DNA from 3 places in the Sporacetigenium mesophilum DSM 16796 genome. Region 2 is predicted to be linked to each of the others. Evidence: predicted binding sites of a transcription regulator. Region 2 holds the regulator's gene; each other region holds the start of a gene.
The links. The regulator HrcA, encoded in region 2, represses chaperone genes, less so after heat shock. The targets are predictions, from matches to a motif close to TTAGCACTCNNNNNNNNNGAGTGCTAA.
Positions count from the first base shown of each region.

Region 1: htpG (molecular chaperone HtpG) is a predicted target of HrcA. The motif match lies at 1,925-1,951, and genes of this name have one in related genera.
Region 3: groES (co-chaperone GroES) is a predicted target of HrcA. The motif match lies at 3,902-3,928, and genes of this name have one in related genera.

Region 1 is NZ_JCANUR010000003.1:185,547-191,932, reverse strand. It holds gene BS62_RS05090 (YgaN family protein) at 30-668, shown strand; gene BS62_RS05085 (LURP-one-related/scramblase family protein) at 773-1,249, shown strand; gene BS62_RS05080 (pyridoxamine 5'-phosphate oxidase family protein) at 1,424-1,795, opposite strand; gene htpG (molecular chaperone HtpG) at 1,993-3,870, shown strand; gene BS62_RS05070 (hypothetical protein) at 4,997-5,569, shown strand; gene BS62_RS05065 (MDR family MFS transporter) at 5,816-6,386, opposite strand, start outside.
Region 2 is NZ_JCANUR010000004.1:81,257-87,642, forward strand. It holds gene hemW (radical SAM family heme chaperone HemW) at 23-1,153, shown strand; gene hrcA (heat-inducible transcriptional repressor HrcA) at 1,260-2,276, shown strand; gene grpE (nucleotide exchange factor GrpE) at 2,301-2,816, shown strand; gene dnaK (molecular chaperone DnaK) at 2,845-4,692, shown strand; gene dnaJ (molecular chaperone DnaJ) at 4,810-5,961, shown strand; gene prmA (50S ribosomal protein L11 methyltransferase) at 6,162-6,386, shown strand, end outside.
Region 3 is NZ_JCANUR010000010.1:70,450-76,835, reverse strand. It holds partial or broken gene larC (nickel pincer cofactor biosynthesis protein LarC) at 1-919, opposite strand, end outside; gene larB (nickel pincer cofactor biosynthesis protein LarB) at 933-1,682, opposite strand; gene groL (chaperonin GroEL) at 1,870-3,492, opposite strand; gene groES (co-chaperone GroES) at 3,553-3,837, opposite strand; gene cls (cardiolipin synthase) at 4,072-5,562, opposite strand; gene BS62_RS09490 (DNA-3-methyladenine glycosylase family protein) at 5,571-6,386, opposite strand, start outside.

The sequences.
Region 1 (6,386 bases), on a different contig from region 2:
GGTATAATGATATACAATAAAGGTTGTTTATGGGGGTATCTATGAAAAAGAAAAGGCTTTGTTCTCTAATATTAATATTTTCTATTATAATGACTTTAGTCGCCTGTTCAAATGAGACAGATTCACCTAAAACCTTAACAAAGGAAGGGGTTATGCCATACGAATTATCAGAAAGTGAGAAACATGTATTACAGTCTTTTGGAATGGAAGGCAATTCACAAATAATTTCTTTCAATGCACCAAGAGAAGCAATAACTTTAAATGTAAACGTGTATAAGCTTGAAAACGGTGAAAATTGGAGCAGTATTGGTGGCGGAGCTATTTCAATAGGTACAGAAAGAGAGCCTATCGAGCAATTAACTGGAACTTTTACAATGCAACTAAAAGAAAATTATGCGATTGATTTCAATATAAATTCTAGTGGAAGAGCTTCATACAAAACAGATGAAATCATACTTGATACAGAAACAATGGCATCTACTAAAGGCTTTTTACAGGAATTCCAGAAGATAGAAATTAATAAGGAAATTCCTATTGCTCTTATGGTCTACGATAGCGGCACAAGTATGAGAAGCTATTCTCCACAAGACTATTTTGTTCCGTCAAAGTTCGACGGAATGGATTTAGTACAGGTAGTCACATTAACCTTTTCTGATAAACAATTGTAAATCCTGCATTAGGAGCATTATTTATTTATTCTGCTTCACTTGTTTACCTAATTTCAAGGCTATATTAAAATATAGCTATAATAAAAAATAGGGGGTAGTTAGTAATGAGATATTATATGAAATCAAAGTTTTTTAAGTTAAAAGAAGATTTTTGGATAAAAAATGAATTTGATGAAGAATGTTTCTTTGTAGATAATAAATTTATTTCATTGGGTTTGCAATTTGACATCCTAAAAAACAATAATATTATATATTCAGCAAAACAAAGACTATTGTCATTTATGGCAAACTATGAGGTTTTTGAAAGTGGAAATATAATAGCAAATGTAAGTCAAAAACTAACTTTTTTCAGTGATAAGCTAAAAGTAGATAGCAAATATGGAGAAATAAAAATCCAAGGAGATATATTTCACTATAACTACACAATAGTTAAGGACGATAGAATAATTGCAAGAGCAACAAGAGAATTATTTGCATTTACAGATAATTATACTGTAGATATAGATTTTGAAGATGAAGCATTTATATTGAGTTTAGTAGTAATAATAGATGATATAATAGATAGACATAAATCTAATTAAGTATAGAATTTTGTATAGAAAAAGGTTGTATCCAAAATGATACAACCTTTGCTTATAAGTAAATTATAATTTATCCGTTCTGTGGATAAGGTATAATTTACTACTGATAAACTTGAGCAACGGACCTGTTTCTCAAGGTCGTTGGCGACATGAGCGAAGCGAATTTTTTGTAGTTTACAGTGTTTGAGTTGCTGAGCTAACATTAATTTTTAGTGCAGCCCTAGCCCAAGGGAATCTTTCTTTAATATCATCAAACTCAGGACCTGATTTTTCAAAACTTGCAGTACCTTCTATTAAAAAACCAGTGCCTGGCCCGTTAAATCCAGCAACTTCTCGACTGCCAACTGTAACTTGCACTTTGTTATCCTTATTAATATTAGCCTCTGTTTCATTCATATAACCAGCTGGAATGGTAAAACAATTGTCAGAGAAAACCTTAATATAGCTGTTCCAACTGTTAACAAGGTGAGGCCCTTTTTCACCTTGGGTAGCTATAGCAACTACACCTTCGTGTTTTAATATCTCTAATAATTTTTCAGGTATCATATAATATCCGCCTTTCAAAAAAATTTTTCTACATTATATATTTCCCCTTATAAAAAGTTTTATTAATGATTCATTTTAAAGAAAACGTATTGACATAATATGTAAAAATATGATATATAAAATATATGGTTAGCACTCGATAAAAGGGAGTGCTAATAACACTGTATACATATAGAGTTTGAAAGGAGATGTTTAAATTGGAAACAAAACAGTTTAAGGCTGAGTCAAAAAGGCTGCTAGACATTGTGGTTAACTCGATTTATACAAACAGGGAGATATTTTTAAGAGAGCTTATTTCTAATGCAAGTGATGCAATGGACAAAATTTACTACAAAGCATTAGTAGATGAATCTATAAACTTTGAAAAAGAAAATTATTATATTAAAGTAATTCCAAATAAAGAAAATAGAACATTAAGAATTATTGATACTGGTATTGGTATGACGAAAGATGAACTTGATGAAAATCTTGGAGTTATAGCAAAGAGTGGATCATTACAATTCAAAAAAGAAAACGAATTAAGAGATGGATACGATATAATAGGTCAGTTTGGTGTAGGGTTTTACTCTGCATTCTTAGTAGCTGATAAGGTTACTGTTATAACTAAAGCTTTTGGTAGCGATGAAGCTTATAAGTGGGAGTCACAAGGGGCAGATGCGTATACTATTGAGTCATGGACAAAAGACTCAGTTGGTACAGAAATAATACTTAATATAAAAACAAACAATGAAGATGAAAACTTTGATGATTATTTAGATGAATATAGACTAAAAAATATTATTAAGAAATACTCTGACTTTATTAGATACCCAATTAAAATGGATATAAGTAAAAGCAGACTTAAAACTGGCAGTGAAAGCGAATACGAAAGTTATACAGAAGAAGAAACTATAAATAGTATGGTTCCGCTATGGAGAAAGAACAAAAAAGAACTTACTGAGGAAGATTATAATAACTTCTATTTTGAAAAGCACTATGGATTTGATAAACCACTAAAGCATATTCACTTAAGCGTTGATGGTGCAGTAAGTTATAATGCTATATTATATATTCCAGAAAAAATGCCATATGATTTTTATACAAAGGACTATGAAAAAGGCTTAGAGCTATATTCAAATGGCGTTTTAATTATGGATAAGTGTGGAGATTTACTTCCTGACTATTTTGGATTTGTTAAAGGTATAGTAGATTCAGAGGATTTATCTCTTAACATATCCAGAGAGATACTACAACACGATAGACAATTAAAGCTTATTGCTAAAAATATAAAAAACAAAATCAAAAAAGAGTTAGAAAATATGTTAAAAAATGAAAGAGAAAAATATGAAACTTTCTACGATTCATTTGGAAGACAATTAAAATTTGGTGTGTATAATGATTTTGGAATGAATAAAGAGGACTTACAAGATCTACTAATGTTCTATTCATCAAAAGAAAAGAAAGTAGTTACTTTAGATGAGTATATTTCTAGAATGCCAGAAGATCAAAAGTATATTTATTATGCTTCAGGAGAATCAGTTGAAAGAATTGAGAAAATGCCACAAACAGAAGGCGTATTAGATAAAGGATATGAAATACTATACTTTACAGATGATGTAGATGAGTTTGCAATAAGAGTTATGATGAACTACAAAGAAAAGGAATTTAAATCTGTATCTAGTGGTGACCTAGGTATAGAAAATGAAGAAGATAAGAAGTCTGAAACTGAAGAAAATGAAAACAAGAATTTATTTGAAAATATTAAGGATATTTTAGGTGGAAAAGTTAAAGCTGTTAGAGCATCAAAGAGACTTAAAAATCATCCAGTATGTTTATCAAATGAAGGTGAACTTACAATTGAAATGGAAAAGATCCTAAGATCTATGCCTAATAACGAAAACATACAAGCTGATAAAGTATTAGAAATAAACGTAAATCACGATGTATTTAATTCATTAAAAGAAGCTTATGATAATGACAAAGAAAAGTTTAAATTATATGCAGATATACTATATAATCAAGCGTTACTTATAGAAGGTCTTACAGTATCTGACCCTATAGAATTTACTAATAATATTTGTAAAATAATGAAATAGATAAAAACCCCTTAGATAAAAACTCTAAGGGATTTTTAAATTTTTTATTGCAATAAAGAGTTGTTGAGCATTAAGCTATTATAAAAATACATATACAGAAATATAAGTCAGTAGATTTAAAATTAAATTGTTGGCTATGGCGTATTTGCTTATGGTTAGAAATACGTTAAGTCTTAACGTAGAGAATATAGCAAATAAATATAATAGAAGTTATTCAAAGAAGATAAAATAGAATTGTTTAATTAATTCTATTTTTTTACATGAAAAAAGACCAGGGTTTCCGTCTGGTCTTTTCTCTTAGGATTATAAATCCTAAATAAGATTTTTAAATATCATCGAGTGAGGCTTAAAACTAAATGAGCAAAAAGTTTCAAGCTTAATTTATAATATGCGGATGTTAAAAAATGATGACATTTTTTTATTACGCTATTTATAGTATTCATATTTCGTATGGTTAGAATTAAGGATATAATATATATATCTAACTTCTCTTTCTTATTATTCGTTTTGGCTATGTGGTGGATTTACTAGATATATGATAAAGTTAAGAAATATTAATAGACAAGGAGAATTTCATAAAAATAAGGTATATTATTGTAGGTTTTATAATTATAGATTTAGGATATGCTTTAAATCATTGTTGAAATTGCTATATTTATAATACTATACAAATATAGTTTATTGCATAGTTGTAGAATATTATACATTTATGTAAGAATATAAAAAAGGGGAGATATTTATGTATTATGCATTTTTTAGTATGTATGTTGACTGGTTTATAAAATTTACAGCCATATATACGATGTATCTAGCTATAAAGGTTTTTAAAATCTATATTAAGAAGAATTCATAGTGTTTATAAACTGTGTAAATTTTTTTCTAAATAAAAAGAGTGTGTTTTTAGTTGAAAAGCACACTCTTTTTGCGTGATTTTTACTGTGATTTGGGTTGATATTCTGAGTAAGATTTAATACTTTGCACCTCAAATGTAAACCATTTATTTTAAGATATAGACTTTGTTTTTTCCTATTAAGATAAAGCATTAATAAAACTATAAATAAATTTAAAGCAAATGCTAAAAATACATATCATAGAAGGTATTTAAGAATACATTGAGGAGAAAAACATGAAAAGAATAATATTAATATTTTGTATGATAAGTATGTTTATTATGCTTGGAGGCTGCTATAATCAACCAAATTTAGAGAATGCTATAAATAAACCAAATCTAGATAATCCAACAGAAGATTCTTCTAAATTAGATTCAAAGGACTTAGTAGACATTTATAAAATTGCATTCGATTCTTTTGTACCTAAAAGAGGAGTTCTAAGTATATATGAGCGAAAGTATGATTATCTCGCAATTGATATGAGAAGTAAATCTTTTGATAAGATTTCACAAGAAGGAAAACAGCAAATCTTAGATTACTTTAAAAATAATTATAAGATAGAGGTTATGAATGAATCTCCTGAGACATTAACAGAAAAAGGATTAGCAACTATGTTTGCTTCTGATTTAACTTTGATAAATGGAGTTCTCTTAGGAATATATAACGAGAAAATTGTGTCTAAGACTGAAGTAGTTATTGAAGGATATTGGCACGTTACTCCAGTAGCAGCAGAATATTTTAGAACTACAATCGTAGTTAAAGATGGACGATGGCAGTTGCAAAAAATAGATTTTATGGGGCTTAGTTAATTATAATTCATTATACTTAAATGCAGGGTAAATACTAAGGAGCCGAAAGGCCCTTTTAAAATTGGCTATGTTTTAGACCAGTGTTGAAATTGTTATATTTATTATATAATAAATATATAGTTTAATACGCAGTTGTATAAAAACCTGAAGCAAAAATCGTATATGGTAATAATTTTGATATACGGTATGTATATACTATATTTTAACAAAAAGAGAGTGTAAAACACTCTCTTTTAATATCAACAGTTAAGCAAGCTGTTCTACCTCATTGCACATAACAGGGGAGTTATTCTTCTTTTTATCATTTAAGAAGAATGATACAACTAAAGCAATTACAGTTATAACTATAACGAATATAAATGTAGTATTCATACCTTTTATTGCAGCATCTAACATTTCTAAATTATAAAGTTCTATATTTGTTTTAGCAAGAGATTTAGCTGGAGCATTAGAAGTTGCAACATTAGACATTATAGTTATTAATATTGCAGATCCGATAGATCCTGATACTTGTTTTGCTGTATTAACAACGGCATTTGCATGTGGCAGAAGTTTATTAGGTAAATCATTCACTCCGGCTGTCTGCATTGGCATTATAACAAGGGCAATTCCAATATATCTAATTGCATATAAAACAGCAATATACATAGCTGAGGTATCATTATGCAATTTTGTAAAAGGGAAAGTTGAAATAATTAATAAAATAATCCCAGGTATTGCTAATTTTTTTACACCATACTTATCAAATAAACGTCCAGATACTACCATCATAACTGCCATTAATAATGCACCTGGTAGAAGTACTAATCCGCTTGTA
Region 2 (6,386 bases):
TAAGCTTTTAGTGGAGGTAAAAATGTTAGGATTATATTTACATGTTCCTTTTTGTATTAAAAAATGTAATTACTGTGATTTTAATTCTTATTCAATAAACGGTGAAGATAAAGATAAGTATTTAGAAAGCATAGTAAAGGAAATGAATTTGTATAGGTCAGATTTTAAGGATAAAGTATTTACAAGTGTATTCATAGGAGGCGGTACTCCTACTATATTAAAAGAAGATGAACTAGAATACTTGTTTAATAATATATATTCAAACTTTAATATACATAGTGATGCTGAAATAAGTATAGAAGCAAATCCAGGAACTTTAACAAAATCAAAACTAAAAACACTATACAATATAGGTGTAAATAGATTAAGTATAGGGCTTCAGGCTTACCAACAAAGTCACTTAGACAAGTTAGGTAGAATACACACTTTTGAAGAGTTTGCTAAGAATTATGAAGATGCAAAAAATATAGGTTTTAATAATATAAATATAGACCTTATGTACGCACTTCCAAATCAAACAATTGATGATTGGAAGGAAACTCTACAAAAGGTAGTTATGTTAAATCCAACTCATATATCTGCATATTCTCTTATAATAGAAGAAGGAACTAAATTCTATGAACTATATGAAAGAAAAGAATTAAACCCTACAGATGAAGAACTTGATATAAAAATGTATAGATACTCTATAAAATATTTAAAAGAATATGGATATAATCAATATGAAATATCTAATTACTCAAAGAAAGGCTATGAATGCAATCATAATATTATTTATTGGAAATGTGAAGAATATCTAGGACTAGGGCCTGGTGCATCTGGTTATATAGATGGAGTTAGATATTCAAATGTTGAAGCCTTAAATGAATACTTTGGCCATATAGATAGTGAAAATAAACCAATATGTGATAAAAATATATTGGAAGTTAAAGATAAAATAGAAGAAAAGATATTTATGGGTCTTAGAATGAATGAAGGTATATATTTTAATGATTTTGCAAAAGAATTTAATATAAACTTCAAAGAAAAATATAAAGGTATTATGGAGAAGTTAAGAAATAATAACCTAATTGACTATGATGATAAAATAATGTATTTAACTCAAAAGGGAATTGAAGTTTCCAACTCTGTATTTATAGAATTTTTAGATTAATATCATAAACTATTGACAAAAAAAGATTATAATGTTATATAATATATATAATCTTTTTAGCACTCAAAGTTGATGAGTGCTAACAGCAGAAACAGGAGGTGTTAATATGGACTTAAATGAAAGAAAACTTAAAATTTTAACAGCCATAGTAAAAGATTATATAGAAACTGCAGAAGCCGTAGGATCAAGAACAATATCTAAAAAATATGATTTTGGTGTAGGCGCAGCAACTATAAGAAATGAAATGGCTGATCTAGAAGATTTAGGTTATTTAACACAACCCCATACCTCTGCTGGGAGAATACCTTCTGAAAAGGGATACAAACTATATGTAGATTCTTTGATGAAAAAAACTGATTTAGATGAAAATGATAAGATTCTAATGCAACAATGTATAGCTAATAATGTTAATCAAATAAAGGAATTAATTCATGATACAGCTAAATTATTGTCAAAAATTACTAACTACACAACAGTTGCATTGTCTTCTAACTTTGTAGAACAAAGTAAAATAAAGCATATACAGCTTGTAGAGTTAAATCCTAAAAGTATAATGTTAATAGTTGTAACTGAAAAAGGAAATATCAAAAATGTTAATATAAGTACAGGTATAGAAATAGATCAAGAAAAACTAAATATAATATCAAATATTCTTACTAGTAAGTTACAACATAAATCTATAGTAGACTTAGATGAAGATTTTATAAAGTATATAAAATCGCAAATAAGCGACTATTCTATAATCTTTGATCAGTTACTAAATGTTATAAGTAATAATGTAACTAAGGAGTCTGATATATCATTAAGTGGAGCTACTAATATATTTAACTTTCCTGAGTTTAACGACATATTAAAGGCTAAGGCATTTCTGAATATGTTAGAAGAAAGAGATATGTTGACAAATATTGTTAACTCAAAAGGAATAGAAAAAGAGAACGTAAATATAATAATAGGTAGCGATAATAGTTATGATATAGCAAAGGATTGTAGTATAATAACTGCAACTTATATAATTGATGGAGTTGGAGTAGGTAAGATAGGATTTATAGGACCTACTAGAATGGATTATGCAAAAATTTATTCTATGATAAATTATATGGGTCTATTAATAAATAAAAAATAATATACTCTAAGGGGTGGACAAGACTTGGAAGAAAAAGATTTAAATGTAGAAGAAGTAATCAATGAAGATATAGTAAATAACGAAGAAAATATAGATGTTGAAGAATCTGATTCAAAAGATGTTGAAATACAAACATTAAAAGATAGTTTACAAAGACTTCAAGCTGATTTTAATAATTTTAGAAGAAGAACTCAGCAAGAAAAAGAAAGTTTAAGTATATATGCAAATGAAAAAATGGTAATAGACCTACTTCCTGTTATTGATAATATGGAGAGAGCATTAGAAGCATGTGATGACAAAGAGAGTGATATGTATAAAGGTATTGAATTAGTTTATAAACAACTAAAGGATACTTTATCAAAGTTTTCAGTTGAAGAAATAGCTGCACAAAATGAAGAATTTGATCCTAATCTTCACATGGCTGTAATGCAAGAGCCTGCTGAAGGAGTAGAACCAAATAAAGTAATACAAGTACTTCAAAAAGGATACAAACTATCTAGTAGAGTTATAAGACCATCGATGGTAAAGGTATCTTGTTAAAATATAAAATTTAGGGAGGATGTTACATATGGGTAGAATAATAGGTATAGACTTAGGAACAACAAACTCTTGTGTTGCCGTATTAGAAGGTGGAGAGCCACAAGTTATAGCAAATGCTGAAGGAATGAGAACTACTCCATCAATAGTTGCTTTTGCAAAAGATGGAGAAAAAATAGCTGGAGAACCTGCTAAAAGACAAGCGGTTACAAATGCTGATAGAACTATAGCGTCTATAAAAAGACATATGGGAACTGACTATAAAGTTAATATAGATAGCAATAAATATACTCCGCAAGAAATATCAGCAATGATACTTCAAAAATTAAAAGCTGATGCTGAAGGTTATTTAGGTCAAAAAGTTACTGAAGCTGTAATAACAGTTCCAGCATACTTTACTGATGCTCAAAGACAAGCAACTAAAGATGCTGGTAGAATAGCAGGTCTTGAAGTTAAGAGAATAATAAATGAGCCAACTGCAGCAGCACTTGCTTATGGACTTGATAAGGCTAATCAAGATCAAAAAATATTAGTATTTGACTTAGGTGGAGGTACATTTGATGTATCTATACTTGAAATAGGAGATGGAGCTTTTGAAGTTCTAGCTACTAGTGGAGATAACCACTTAGGTGGAGATGATTTCGATGAAGTTATAATAAACTATATAGCTGAAGAATTCAAAAAGCAAGAAGGTGTTGACTTAAGACAAGATAGTATGTCTCTTCAAAGATTAAAAGAAGATGCAGAAAAAGCTAAAAAAGAATTATCTAGTGTTATGACTACTAACATAAATTTACCATTTATAACTGCTACAGCTACAGGTCCAAAACACTTAAATATGGACTTAACAAGAGCTAAATTTGATGAATTATCAGCTAAATTAGTAGAAAGAACTATGGAACCTACTAGAAGAGCTTTAAAAGATGCAGGTCTTAATCCATCAGATATAGACCAGGTATTATTAGTAGGTGGATCTACAAGAATACCAGCAGTTCAAGATGCTGTTAAAAAATTCATAGGAAAAGAGCCACATAAAGGTATAAATCCTGATGAATGTGTTGCAGTAGGAGCTGCTATACAAGGTGGAGTTTTAACTGGAGAAGTTAACGACTTATTATTATTAGACGTTACTCCATTATCATTAGGTATAGAAACATTAGGTTCAGTATTTACTAAGATAATAGAAAGAAATACTACTATACCTACTAAAAAGTCTCAAGTATTCTCAACTGCTGCTGACAATCAAACTGCTGTTGATATACACGTATTACAAGGTGAAAGATCAATGGCAAGTGACAATAGCACATTAGGTAGATTCCAATTAACAGAAATACCACCAGCACCAAGAGGGGTACCTCAAGTAGAGGTTACATTTGATATAGATGCAAATGGTATAGTTAATGTTTCTGCTAAAGATTTAGGAACAGGAAGAGAACAAAAAATAACAATAACTTCTAGCACTAATTTATCAGAAGAAGAAATAGAAAGAAAAATAAAAGAAGCTGAAATGAATGCTGAAGCTGATAAAACTAGAAAAGAAAAAATAGAAATATTAAATCAAGCTGAGTCAACTATATATCAAACAGAAAAAACATTAAATGACCTAGGCGATAAAATAAATGCAAATGATAAGTCAGATGTAGAAGCTGAACTGTCAAATTTAAGAAGTATTAAAGATAATGAATCTTCATCAGTTGAAGATATAAAAAATGCTATAGATAATGTTATGAACAAGTTCCATAAAATATCTGAGCAAATGTATCAACAAGCTGGGGCAGAAGCTGGAGAACAAGCTAATGCTGGTGCTCAAAGCGGACCAAAAGATGACAATGTTGTAGATGCTGATTACACAGTTGTTGATGATGAAAATAATAAATAGTTCAACAAACTTCAATAGTTGTATATAATTATATAGTGATGTAATTTATTATGGAATAGCTTGTAGTTGCAACTGCAAGCTATTCTTATGTATACTAAGTTAAGGTGGTGACAATATATGGCGCAAAAACGAGATTACTATGAAGTCTTAGGTGTAGATAAAAGCACATCTGCACAGGATATAAAAAAGGCATATAGAAAGTTAGCTATGAAATATCATCCAGATAGAAACGCTGGAGATAAAGAATCGGAAGAAAAGTTCAAAGAAATAAATGAGGCATATGAAGTTTTATCAGATGAAGGCAAAAAAAGCACTTATGACCAATTTGGTCATGAAGGAATGAACGGTGGATTTGGCGGCCAAGGAGGCTTTGGTGGTCAAGGCGGATTTGGTGGCTTTGAAGATATATTTGGAGATATATTTGGGGATGTCTTTGGCGGCGGCTTTGGAGGACAAGGAAGAAGAAAAAATGGTCCTGAAAGAGGAGCTGACCTAAGATATGCTGTAAATATAACTTTTGAAGAAGCTGCATTTGGTACTACTAAAGATGTTTCAATATCTAGAAGTGAAGAATGTGAAACATGTAGTGGTAGCGGAGCAAAGCCTGGAACATCTAAAAAAACATGTCCAACATGTTCAGGTACAGGAGAAGTAAGAACAGCTCAAAGAACTCCATTTGGAAATATAATGAATGTGAGAACTTGTGATACTTGTGACGGTGAAGGTAGTGTAGTAGAATCTCCATGTGGTAAATGTGGAGGACGTGGCGAGATAAGAAAAACTAAGAAAATAGAAGTTAATATACCAGCTGGTATAGATGATGGACAAATGATAAAGTTAAACGGACAAGGGGAGCTAGGACGCAAAGGTGGTCCAAGGGGAGATCTATATATAGTGGTAAATGTTGCATCTCACAAATTATTTGATAGAGATGGAAGCGACGTTTATTTAGAGATGCCTATAACATTTGTTCAAGCATCACTTGGAGATGAAGTTGAAGTACCAACTATAGATGGTAAAGTTAAGTATAAAATACCTGAAGGAACTCAAAGTGGTACAGTATTTAGATTAAAAGATAAAGGTATACCAAGAATCAGAGGAAATGGCAGAGGAGATCAATACGTTAAAATAATAGTTGAAATTCCTAAAAAATTAAACGAAAAACAAAAAGAATTATTAATAGAGTTTGCAAAAGAAAGTGGAGATGAAATTCACGAAGGAAAAAGAAACTTTATGGACAAATTAAAGGATCTCTTTGATAAAAAATAAGTTCTGCTTAAAAACCCTAGACTAAAAATAGCCTAGGGTTTTCATTTATTGTATAATTATATAATTCAAAAGTGAATAATAATATTAAACACTAAAGTTAATTGTATATTTTTATAAAATAAAGACTTTTTTATAATAATGTTTGGTATAATAAAGGTTATGTGAAAAACGAAAATTATAAAATGAAGGATGGATTGCTTATGAAATGGGTTGAAATAACTATTAAAACTACGACTGAAGCTGTTGAAGCTGTAACTAGTATATTATATGAACAAGGAGTTGGAGGAGTTGCAATAGAAGACCCAAATGATTTCTTATTTGAAAAAAAAGATGCATTAGCATGGGATTACATAGACGAAGATTTATACAAAAAAAGCGGATATGAAGGCGTTATTATAAAAGCTTATTTATCAGAAGAAAAAAAT
Region 3 (6,386 bases), on a different contig from region 2:
ATGTTTTCTAGGTCATCTTCAATACATATTACAGATAATTTAACAGCAGGTCTGTTTTTTTTCATATATATACTTTGAGTATATATATCCAATGCCCCTATAGATAATATTTCTTCATATAAATATGAAAATATTTCTGATGACATATCATCTATATTAGCACTCACTTCATATATTATTTCTTCTTTTTTTTTACTCCTATTATAGACCTTAGCATGTTTGGCACTTCAAATTCTTTTTTACCCATACCATACCCTATCTTCTTCACTTCAAATTCTATATCGTCTACAAATTCAGTTACTAATGTTTTTGCTATAGCTGCTCCCGTTGGAGTCGTACATTCCCCACGTACATTGTTTAACTTAACCTTTGCTCCCTTTAGTATTTCTATAGTTGCTGGGGCTGGAACAGGTATCATTCCATGGTCACATTTTACAAACCCTGATCCCAAGGGAATTGTAGAGGCATAAACCTTATCTATGTTTAATATATCTATTAAAATAGAACAACCTACGATATCTACTATAGAATCTACAGCGCCCACCTCATGAAAATGAACTTTGTCTATAGTAGTCCCATGCACCTTAGCTTCTGCTTTAGCTATAGTCATAAACATAGTCTTCGATAGTTCTTTTACAGTTTCACCTAATTGGCTTTTATCTATAATGTCATATATATCGATTAAGTTTCTGTGATTATGACTTATATTATTATTTTTGATTATAACTTCAACATTTTTCCCAACAATACCATTTACTTCTTTAGAAGTTACTTTTATTTCATATTCATTATCTAAATTTAACTTCGATAGTTCTTCTAAAAATATTTCTTCTGGTATTTCTAAGTCCAGTAAAGATGCCAATGTCATATCTCCTGAAATTCCATTTACCATATCTAAATACAATATTCTTTCTTTCATATTTATCTCCTATCTACAACTTATTTATCATACTAGCCAAGTATCCCGCTCCAAAACCATTGTCTATATTAACTACAGATATACCTGAAGCGCAGCTATTTAGCATAGTAAGTAAAGCCGATATCCCATTAAAATTAGCTCCATACCCTACAGATGTAGGTACTGCTATAACAGGAACATCTACAAGACCTCCTACTACACTAGGTAGAGCGCCTTCCATACCTGCAACAGCTATTATCACTCTAGCAGAATTTAAAATATCTGAATTATTCAATAACCTATGTATACCAGCTACTCCTACGTCATATAATTTCTCCACATCATTCCCTAGAAATTGCGCTGTATGGTATGCTTCTTCTGCTACTGGTATGTCAGATGTTCCACCTGTTACTACCAATATTTTTCCTTTACCTTTTATTTCAATTGGTTCACTTTGTAATTTTATTATTCTAGCAGACTCATTATACTCTAGGCTAGGATATATTTTATTTAATTTCTCATATGATTCTTTTCTACATCTAGTTCCTAATACGTTTGAACCTTTTTCACTCATTTTTTCTATTATACCTATTATCTGTTCATCTGTTTTTCCTTCACAATATATAACCTCAGGATATCCAGTTCTTATTTTTCTGTGATGATCTACTTTCGCATACCCTATATCTTCAAATGGAAGAGTTTTAAGTTTATTTAATGCATCATCTAGATTTATATTATCATTTTTAACATTTTGAAGTATGTCTTTTATATATTCCATATTCATTAAGTTTTCACTCCCTAAAGTTGTGGTGTATATTAATTTTAACATATCTTTTATACTTTATACACTAAAATTCGCTTTGCTCATATCGCCAACGACCTTAAGAAAGAGGACCGTTGCTCAAGTTTATCAGTTGGAAATTATCATTTCCTTATAATAAAAAAGAGAGTGACTAAGCACTCTCTTTCAATTACATCATCGGCATTCCGCCACCCATTCCAGGCATCGGGTCTTCTTTTCCAGGTATATCAACTACAGCAGCTTCTGTAGTTAAGAATACAGCAGCTATAGATGCAGCATTTTGTAATGCTGTTCTTGTAACTTTAGTTGGATCAACTATACCAGCTTCTATCATGTTTACATATTTTTCGTTTAATGCATCAAATCCCATTTCTGGCTCAGAGTTCATAACATTTTGTACTATAACAGCGCCTTCAAGACCTGCATTTGTTGCTATTTGTCTTAATGGCTCCTCTAATGATTTTCTTATTATTTGAGCTCCTATTTTAACTTCGCCTTCTAATGATTGAACTAAAGCTTCTACCGCTGGTATTACACTAACAGGTGCTGTACCACCACCGGCTACTATACCTTCTTCAACAGCAGCTCTAGTAGCATTTAGCGCATCTTCGATTCTTAATTTTCTTTCTTTTAATTCAGTTTCAGTGGCAGCTCCAACTTTTATAACAGCTACTCCTCCAGCAAGTTTAGCTAGTCTTTCTTGTAATTTTTCTTTGTCAAATTCAGAAGTAGTTCCTTCTATTTGAACTTTTATTTGATTTACTCTATCTTCTATAGATTTTTCATCTCCGGCACCACCAATTATTGTAGTGTTATCTTTGTTAACCTTAACAGTGCTTGCTCTACCTAACATAGATAAATTAGCTTCTTTTAAGTCTAATCCAACTTCTTCAGATATAACTTGACCACCTGTTAAAATAGCTATATCTTCTAACATGGCTTTTCTTCTATCACCGAATCCTGGAGCTTTAACAGCAACAACTTCAAAAGTACCTCTTAACTTATTAAGTACTAATGTAGATAAAGCTTCACCTTCAACGTCCTCTGCTATTATCAGTAATCTTCTTCCTTGTTGTACTATTTGCTCTAGTAATGGTAGTAATTCTTGTATATTAGATATCTTTTTATCAGTTATTAATATGTATGGATCGCTTAATACAGCTTCCATTTTTTCAACATCTGTTACCATATATGCAGAAACATATCCTCTATCAAACTGCATACCTTCTACCGCATCTAACTCAGTATGCATCGTCTTAGATTCTTCTACAGTTATAACTCCATCTTTTCCTACTATTTCCATAGCCTCAGCTATTAAATTTCCTACTTCTTCATCTCCAGATGAAACAGAAGCAACTTGAGCTATAGCTTCTTTAGTTTCTACAGTTCTTGATTGTTTCTTTAATTCCTCAACTGCTACATCAACAGCTTTTTGTATACCTTTTCTTAGCAATATTGGATTAGCTCCAGCTGTTACATTTTTTAATCCTTCTCTTATTATAGCTTGAGCAAGAACTGTAGCTGTTGTTGTACCATCTCCAGCTACATCATTAGTTTTAGTAGCAACTTCTTTAACTAATTGAGCTCCCATATTTTCATACGGATCTTCTAATTCTATTTCTTTAGCTATAGTAACACCATCGTTAGTTATAAGTGGCGAACCAAATTTTTTATCTAATATAACATTTCTTCCTTTTGGTCCTAATGTAACCTTCACTGTATCTGCTAGTTTATTAACACCAGTTTCTAAAGCTTTTCTTGTAGCTTCTGAAAATCTAATTTCCTTAGCCATAACAAACCCCTCCTATTGTTAATTTCTAAATATTTTTATATAAACGTAAGTTAAATTTTATTATTCTACAACTGCTAATATGTCACTTTGTTTTAATATAGTGTATTCTTCTCCATCTAGCTTAACTTCTGTTCCAGCATATTTAGAGAATATAACTTTATCTCCAACTTTTAATTCCATTGTCACTTCTTTCCCGTCTATTAATCCTCCAGGTCCTACTTCTACAACCTCTGCCATTTGTGGTTGTTCTTTAGCTGTTCCTGGTAATACTATACCACTTCTAGTTTTTTCTTCAGCTTCTACCTTTTTTATAACAACTCGGTCCCCTAATGGTCTTATTTTCATATTTATCCCTCCTATTAGTTTTTATAATTTTATGTAAAATTTTATCATTTAATACGGTTTTATGTTAGCACTCTTCATCATCGAGTGCTAACAACTATTATATTATATTAATTGGTTATTTTTTGCAAGTATTTTTTGATTTTTTTTACCTATATTTTCATATTTATGTAATTGTTGATTTTACTGAATTTAGGTTAACAAAATTATAAAAGACCGCTCATAAAAGCAGTCTTTTTATAACAATGGTGAGAATAGTCTAGCTGCAGATTCCTTTATCTTTTTTATAGTAGCTCTATTACAATATTTATCCATTGTAATTTCCTCACTATTTCTTAAATCCTCATTAAAATCACCTGTAATATCCTTAACTATGCTTTTATCATATAGAAATGCATTAACTTCAAAATTTAACATAAAGCTTCTTAAGTCCATGTTAGCAGAACCTATAGATGCCAGTTTATTATCTATTATCATAACTTTAGAATGTATAAACCCTTTATTGTATAAATATACCTTACCCCCAGCTTTTAGTATATCTCCAAAATAGGAGTAAGATGCTTCGTGGACTATCCTATGGTCTGCAATTTTTGGAAATATTATTCTAACATCAACTCCACTTAGTGCTGCAGATTTTAATGCTTTTAGTATACTTTCATCTGGTATAAAATAAGGTGTTTCTATATATATTTTTTCTTTTGCTTCACATATAGCTGTAAAATATGCATAGTGTATAGCTTCCCAGTCACTATCAGGTCCGCTAGGCACTACTTGAACCATACTGTTACCTTTATTGTTTATACTTGGAAAATACTTTTCTTCAAATATGGCCTCTTTTGTTGTAAAGTACCAATCCATTAAAAACGCCATTTGGAGCATATACACAGATGTTCCTTCTATTCTTATATGAGTATCTCTCCAATAACCAAATTTATTATTTCTTCCTAGATACTCATCTCCAATGTTAATTCCGCCTGTGTAACCTATGCATCCATCTATGACAGCGATTTTTCTGTGATTCCTATAATTTAATTGACTAGATATAATAGGAAATTTAGCTGGTAAAAAAGGATACACTAATATACCCCGCTTTCTCATATCATAAAAGAATTTTCTATTAAACCAAAGTTTCCAGCATCCAACATCATCGTATAATATTTTTACTTCTACGCCTTCTTCTGATTTTTGAATTAGAATTTCTTTTATTTTATTTCCTATTTCACTGTACTTTATTATAAAATATTCAAGATGTATATGAGATTTTGCATTTTTCAAGTCTTCTATAAGCGAATCAAATTTTTCACTTCCATCCCTAAATACTTTTACATTGTTATTTATAGTAAATGGAAACCTACCTGTATTTAAAAGTAAGTTTACAACTCTTCTTTTTGTATCACAACTATCTTCACTACTTAATAGTTTCTTTTCAGCTATAGCCTTCTTTTCCATCAAAACCAAATCCTCAAACTCTTGAAGATTTTTAAATAAATTAGATTCTCTAATGTCATCTACCATTTGTCTTGTTTTAAATATTTTTCTTTCTCTTATGTTTCTTCCAAAGAAGATATATACAATCAAACCAGCTATAGGAATCAAAATAAATATAAGTAGCCATGCTATAGTTTTGGACGGATCTCTATTTTCCAAAATTATGCTTATAGATACAAATATTGCAGATATATAAGATAAGATTATCAGTGTCATAAATATAGTTTCTACAATATTCATGTAACCTCCTATCCTTTTCCTATGCCTAACTCTCTAGCATAGTAAAAAAGGTATTGTTGTGCAAATCCTGCTAAACCACCAAATTTCTCTATTGCATACTCTCTCATTTTCTTTAAACTCATATCTTCAGATACATAAAATTCTTGCATAACTCTTTTTACCCATACATCAACAGGAAAAGTGTCATACTTTTGCATAGAAAATAACGCTATACAATCACAAACCTTTGGACCTACCCCACTAAATTTAAGCAGTTCTTTTCTGCACATATCTGTATCTAAGTTTTTGTATTTATATAAATCATAATTATAAGAAACTACTGCATAGGCCGTATCTTTTATATATTGTGCCCTAAATCCAGTTTTACAAGACCTTATATCTTCTTCACTTAGCTTGTTCATTTCATCTGGAGTTGGAAATGCGTAATATTTCTTTTCTCTATACTCTCCTATATATTCTCCATATCTAGATGATAGGTTTTCTATAGCTTTCTTAATCATAGGTATTCTATTATTAGCAGATATTATAAATGATATAAGCATTTCCCATTCATCTTGTTGCAAAATTCTTATCCCATGACCAAATTCTGTTGCTTTATCTAGATATTTATCCCTTTTCTTTAACTCTTTTTTTATTTTATTGTAATCTGTCTCTAAATCAAAATATCTATACCATATACTATGAAATTCTTCTAAATTTGTATTATCAAAATAAACTTTATTGTCTTCCTTTTTAACATTTATTACTTTTGATTTTACTACTCCTGTATACGATCCATCTTCCTCAAGATTCCATCTAAAGCACTGACCACATTCGAATATATG